DNA from 2 places in the Bradyrhizobium sp. GW821-FHT13H05 genome. Region 1 is predicted to be linked to the other one. Evidence: riboswitches for the same ligand, from Rfam matches in the RefSeq annotation. Region 1 holds a riboswitch; the other holds the start of a gene.
The links. Region 1 has a riboswitch for glycine ahead of AC1RR3_RS11960 (D-amino acid dehydrogenase). Riboswitches for the same ligand answer to the same signal wherever they lie in the genome.
Positions count from the first base shown of each region.

Region 2: linked by a shared signal. The riboswitch ahead of gcvT (glycine cleavage system aminomethyltransferase GcvT) and the one ahead of AC1RR3_RS11960 (D-amino acid dehydrogenase) in region 1 are both predicted to bind glycine.

Region 1 is NZ_JBXAPO010000003.1:642,794-646,200, reverse strand. Features, by position in the region: gene AC1RR3_RS11965 (M20/M25/M40 family metallo-hydrolase) at 131-1,261, shown strand; glycine riboswitch at 1,441-1,545, shown strand; glycine riboswitch at 1,549-1,652, shown strand; gene AC1RR3_RS11960 (D-amino acid dehydrogenase) at 1,721-3,034, shown strand; gene AC1RR3_RS11955 (ABC transporter permease) at 3,217-3,407, shown strand, end outside.
Region 2 is NZ_JBXAPO010000003.1:469,063-472,469, forward strand. Features, by position in the region: gene gcvH (glycine cleavage system protein GcvH) at 1-4, opposite strand, end outside; gene gcvT (glycine cleavage system aminomethyltransferase GcvT) at 15-1,163, opposite strand; glycine riboswitch at 1,308-1,396, opposite strand; gene alaS (alanine--tRNA ligase) at 1,708-3,407, shown strand, end outside.

The DNA.
Region 1 (3,407 bases):
TCGCTGCAGGCCCAAGCGGCGCGCGCACGGGCTCCACAAAGATCGGTTAAGCTCTACAACGCTTTCCGCTTGTCCTGCCCCGCGCCGATGCAATGCGCGTTCCATCTTTCGCAGCTTGAGAGACATTAAGATGAATCCAGCCAATCTCCCCTTCGATTCCGAGGCCATGCTCGAGGGCCTGCGCACGTGGGTGGAATGTGAAAGCCCGACCTGGGACGCCAGCGCGGTGAACCGCATGCTCGATATCGCGGCGCGCGACATGGCAATCATGGGTGCGACGATCGAGCGCATCGCCGGCCGGCAGGGCTTTGGCGGCGTCATCCGCGCGCGCTTTCCGCATCCGAAGCAGGGCGAACCAGGGATCCTGATCGCCGGGCACATGGATACCGTCCACCCGGTCGGCACCATCGAGAAGCTGAGATGGCGGCGCGAGGGCAACAAGTGCTACGGCCCCGGCATCTACGATATGAAGGGCGGCAACTATCTCTCGCTGGAAGCGATCCGGCAGCTGGCGCGCGCCTCGTTCATCACGCCGCTGCCGATCACCGTGCTGTTCACACCGGACGAGGAAGTCGGCACTCCCTCGACGCGCGACATCATCGAGGCGGAAGCCGCCCGCAACAAATATGTGCTGGTGCCGGAGCCCGGCCGCGCCGACAACGGTGTCACCACGGGACGTTACGCCATCGCGCGTTTCAATCTCGAAGCGACGGGACGCCCGAGCCATGCCGGTGCGACGCTGTCGGCGGGACGCTCGGCGATCCGCGAGATGGCGCGGCAAATTCTCGCGATCGACGCGATGACCACGGAGGATTGCACCTTCTCGGTCGGCGTCGTGCACGGCGGCCAATGGGTCAATTGCGTTGCCACCACCGCGACAGGCGAAGCGCTCTCCATGGCCAAGCGTCAGGCCGATCTCGACCGCGGCGTCGAAAGAATGCTGGCACTGTCAGGCACGGCCAATGACGTCACCTTCAAGGTCACGCGCGGGGTGACGCGTCCGGTGTGGGAGCCGGATGCCGGCACGATGGCGCTCTATGAAAAAGCGCGCGGCATCGCCGAACAGCTTGGCGCGAAGCTGCCGCACGCGAGCTCCGGCGGCGGCTCCGACGGCAACTTTACGGGCGCGATGGGCATCCCGACGCTCGATGGCCTCGGCGTGCGCGGCGGCAATGGCCATACGCTCGAGGAGTTCATCGAGGTGGATAGCCTGGTCGAGCGCGGCCGGCTGATGGCGGGATTGCTGGCGACACTGACGTAACGGCGCAGCCGTCATTCCGGGATGGTCCGAAGGACCAGACCTGGAATCTCGAGATTCCGGGTTCGATGCTTCGCATCGCCCCCGGAATGACGAACGCTGCACTGCACAATGCGTTGGCAGTCACGGGCGAAATTTAGCCTTGTCTAAAAATGAGGCGTATCGTACTGCTCGCCCGTCCACGCGACGATGCGGGAGAGATCGCAACGAAGGTTTTCAGCTTTTGTTGCGGCGCCGACGGAGCAACCGCCCCGGAAACTCTCAGGCAAAAGGACTGTATCGTCAGGACGATCTGGAGAGAGACGGCACGGCTTGAACGTCGTGACGTCCACCGAAGGGGATAGTCCGTTGCAAGGTCCGCAACGGATCAAGCTCTCAGGTAACCGTGACAGATGGGGCGCCGCTAACGGCCTTGTGGCCGGCGGTTAGCCGACTCTAACTCACGGGAGCCCCGAACCTGCCATGACTCATATCGCCATCATCGGCGCCGGTATCACCGGCGTGACGACAGCCTATGCCCTGCTCGAACGCGGTTACACGGTGACGGTGCTCGACAAGCACCGCTACGCCGCGATGGAGACCTCGTTCGCCAATGGCGGACAGCTCTCCGCCAGCAATGCCGAAGTGTGGAACAGCACTGCCACGATCCTGAAAGGGCTGCGCTGGATGTTCCGGCGCGACGCGCCGCTGCTGATGAACCCGCGGCCGAACTGGCACAAATATTCGTGGATGAGCGAGTTCGTCGCCAATATCGGCAACTACCGCGCCAACACGGTTCAGACCACGCGGCTCGCAATCGAAGCCCGCAAATATCTGTTCGAGATCGCGGCGCGCGAAGGCATCGAGTTCGATCTCGAACGCCGCGGCATTCTCCACATCTATCACGACAAGAAGGGCTTTGAATCCGGCCTGAGCGTCAATGCGCTGTTGCAGGAAGGCGGCCTCGATCGCCGCCCGGTGACATCGGAGGAAATCCGCACCATCGAGCCGACGCTGCGCAAGGACTACTATGGCGGCTTCTACACGCCGTCGGATGCGACCGGCGATATCCACAAATTCACCCGCGGGCTCGCCGAGGCCTGCAAGCGTCGCGGCGCGACCTTCATTCACGAGGCCAACATCGACTCGATCGCGCGCGCCGGCACAGGCTTCGTCGTCGCCTGGGACGATCTCTCCGCAAGCGACGCGGTCGCCTCCGCACGCGGCACGCTGAAGGTGGACGGCGTCGTGGTCTGCGCCGGTGTGGCGAGCCGCCACTTCGCGGCCCTGCTCGACGAGCGCGTCAACGTCTATCCCGTCAAGGGCTATTCGATCACCGTGCAGCTCGACACGGCAGCGAGCCGCGACGCAACGCCGACCGTGAGCCTGCTCGACGAAGCCGCCAAGATCGTCACCAGCAGGCTCGGCGCAGATCGTTTTCGTGTTGCCGGCACCGCCGAGTTCAACGACTTCAACCGCGACATCCGTGCCGACCGCGTGCAGCCGCTGGTCGATTGGGTGCGCAGCAACTTCCCCGCTGTCGAAACCTCGCGCGTCATCCCATGGGCCGGACTGCGGCCGATGATGCCGAACATGATGCCGGTGGTGCGCGCAGGCCGGATGCCCGGCGTATTCTTCAACACCGGCCACGGTCATCTCGGTTGGACCCTGTCGGCGGCCACAGCGCAGATGATCGCCGGGACCATCGACGGCTGGCGCGGCCTCAACGCGCCGCCCGCCGTGCCCTCACATCAGGTTGAACTTGCGGTTGAGCGCGAGCTACGCCGTGCATCTTGAGTGGTCGCAAACCGATGCGGGGCGGCCCCTTGTGACCGCCCTGCCCTTGGCACACAATTTGCCCCGAAAGGTCGGCATATCCGGCCGGCTTTCCCAGCCCGAATGACAGGCGCGCATGATAGACACGAACGAATCCACGGGCGCCTTGGCGCCCCGCAAGTTCCGCAGCCGGAGATAGGTGCATGCTAGGTTATCTCATTCGCCGCGTTCTGGCCGCGGTACCCGTGATGGGCGTCGTCGCGCTGTTCGTGTTCCTGCTGCTGCGGCTGACGCCGGGCGATCCCGCCGCGATCCTCGCCGGCGACAACGCAACGCCTGAGCGGCTCGAGCGCATCCGCGACTCGCTCGGCCTCAACGAGCCCCTGATCGTGCA
Region 2 (3,407 bases), 170 kb from region 1:
TCATTGTCTTGTCCTCAGCGTTTGTAGGTGTTCTTCACGAAGGGCATGGCGGCGACGGTGAGCGGCAGGCGTTGCCCGCGCACCTCGGCGAAGATTTGTGTGCCGAGCGCGCTCGCTGCGGTGGGCACATAGCCCATCGCAACCGGTGCATTCAGGCTCGGGCCAAAACCGCCCGACGTGACCTTTCCGATCGGCTCGCCCGCGCTCGCGTCCGCAAACAGCAGCGCGCCCTCGCGCACCGGCGCGCGGCCCTGGGCGAGCAGGCCGACGCGGCGTCGGGACGCGCCGTGATCGAAATGAGCGAGGATCTTTTCGGCGCCGGGGAAACCGCCGGCGCGGGCGCCGCCGCTGCGGCGGCTCTTCTGCACCGACCATTCCAGCGCGGCCTCGACCGGCGTGGTCTCGGTGTCGATGTCGTGGCCGTAAAGGCAGAGCCCGGCTTCCAGCCGCAGGCTGTCGCGAGCACCAAGGCCGATCGGCATCACGTCGGGATTGTCCAGCAGCGTCCTGGCGAGGCGCTCGGCGTCGGCGGCGGGCACCGAAATCTCAAAACCGTCTTCGCCGGTGTAGCCGGAGCGCGAGACGAAACAGGCGAGACCGGCAACTTTGTGCGGGCCGGCGTCCATGAACTTCATGGCTGATACCTCTGCACATAATTTCGCCAGCGCCGATTCCGCCTTCGGGCCCTGCAATGCGATCAGCGCGCGGTCGGCAAGCTGCTCGATGATGCAGTCGCCGGAGAGATTCGCGCGCAGATGCGCCTCGTCTTCTGCCTTGCAGGCGGCGTTGACGACCAGGAACAGGTGATCGCCGAAGTTGGCCACCATGAGATCGTCGAGAATTCCGCCATCTTCATTGGTGAACTGGGCGTAGCGCTGCCGGCCCGGTGCAATCGCGACGATGTCCTGCGGCACCAGCCGCTCGAGCGCGCGGGCGGCGTCCTCGACCTTGCCCGACTTCGGCCTGAGCGCGATCTGGCCCATATGGGAGACGTCGAACAGGCCGGCGGAGGAGCGGGTATGAAGGTGTTCCTTCAGCACGCCTGCGGGGTACTGCACGGGCATGTCATAGCCCGCGAACGGCACCATCTTGCCGCCGAGGGAGACGTGAAACCCGTGAAGGGGCGTTTTTTTCAGGGAATCTTGGTCGTCGCGCACTGGCATTACGGGGCCCTCGGCGGTTCCCCGGGGACGATTCCCCGGAAGCAACCAGTCGAAGCCCCATCTGTCGCTGTGCCTGAGAGTATTATCCCGTCGGCGGACGCAGTCCGGACCTAAGCCCGCCGGCGCCTCTTTCCAGATGTCGTCAAAGCCACGCGGTCCTTTTGCCTGAGAGTTTCCGGGGCGGTTGCTCCTTCGGCGCCGGCACCAATGCCGGTCTCTCCCGACGTGGCCGTACGATACAGATGGGTACAGACCACAGGCCGGCCAAGCCTGTCAACGCGGCGCGAGCGCCTTTCAACGGGATTGCGCTGATACGGCAACCCACTGATCACGTTGCACAGTTTCTGGACAGCGAAGCTGGCCTTGTCTAAAAGCGCTTTGGCCCGCAGATATCAGCCCAAATCACCGGTTTGGATGGCAGTAAAGCGGGTCCTAAAGCGCGATGAGAGTCATCGCGCTTTAGCTCTTTGTTTGAGCATGATCTTTCCGGAAAACCGCTTCACACTTTTCCGGATCATGCTCTGGCACACCCGATTGGATGAACATGAGCGGCGTCAACGAGATCAGGTCGACCTTTCTGAACTTCTTTGCCGAGAACGGCCACGAGATCGTGTCGTCCTCGCCATTGGTGCCGCGCAACGATCCGACGTTGATGTTCACCAATGCCGGCATGGTGCAGTTCAAGAACGTCTTCACCGGCGTCGAGAAGCGGCCCTATCAGCGCGCCACCACGTCGCAGAAATGCGTGCGCGCCGGCGGCAAGCACAACGACCTCGACAACGTCGGCTACACCGCGCGCCATCTCACCTTCTTCGAGATGCTCGGCAACTTCTCGTTCGGCGACTATTTCAAGGAGCGCGCGATCGAGCTGGCCTGGACGCTGATCACCCGGGATTTCGGGCTCAAGAAGGACAAGCTGCTCGTCACCGTCTACCACACCGACGACGAGGCGGCCTCTCTGTGGAAGAAGATCGCCGGCTTCTCCGACGACCGCATCATCCGCATTCCGACCTCCGATAATTTCTGGGCGATGGGCGACACCGGCCCGTGCGGCCCGTGCTCGGAGATTTTCATCGATCGCGGCGACCATATCTGGGGTGGCCCGCCGGGCTCGCCGGAGGAGGATGGCGACCGCTTCCTCGAATTCTGGAATCTCGTGTTCATGCAATACGAGCAGGTGACGAAGGAGGAGCGCGTGGATCTGCCGCGTCCCTCGATCGACACCGGCATGGGCCTGGAGCGCATGGCCTGCATCATGCAGGGCGTCGACAGCGTGTTCGAGACCGATCTGTTCCGTCATCTGATCGACGCGACGTCGTCGGCGCTCGGCAGCGGGCCGAACGAGCAGACGGTGGCCTCGTTCCGCGTCATCGCCGACCACTTACGTTCCTCCGCCTTCCTGGTCGCCGACGGTGTGCTGCCCTCGAACGAGGGCCGCGGCTATGTGCTGCGCCGGATCATGCGCCGCGCGATGCGCCATGCGCAGCTGCTCGGTGCGAAAGAGCCGCTGATGCATCGCCTGGTCTGGGCGCTGGTCCGTGAGATGGGCCAGGCCTATCCCGACCTGATGCGCGCGGAGAATCTGATCGAGGAGACGCTGCGGCTGGAAGAAACCCGCTTCCGCAAGACGCTGGTGCGCGGCCTGGCCATCCTCGACGAGAAGAGCGCGTCCTTGAAGAAGGGCGACATGTTCGACGGCGACGTCGCCTTCACGCTGTACGACACCTATGGCTTCCCGCTCGACCTGACGCAGGACGCGCTGAAGTCGCGCGGCATCGGCGTTGACCAGGCCTCGTTTACCGACGCGATGGAGCGACAGAAGGCCAAGGCGCGCGAGTCCTGGAAGGGGTCTGGCGAGGCCGCCTCCGAGGCGATCTGGTTCCCGCTGCGCGAGAAGCTCGGGGCGACCGAATTCCTGGGCTACGAGACCGAGAGCGCCGAAGGCGTGGTGACCGCGCTGGTGAAGGACGGCAAGGAAGCCACCAGCCTCAAGGCCGGCGAGCTAGGGGCGATCGTGCTGAACCAGACGCCGTTCTACGCCGAATCCGGCGGCCAGGTCGGCGACACCGGCGTGCTGCTGGGAGAGGGCGGCATCAAGTTCCGCGTCACCGATACCCAGAAGAAGCTCGGCGATTTCTTCGTTCACGTCGGCACCGTCGAGAGCGGCGAGCTGAAGCTCGGCACCGCGCTGCAGCTCGAGGTCGATCACGGCCGGCGCTCGTCGATCCGCGCCCATCACTCGGC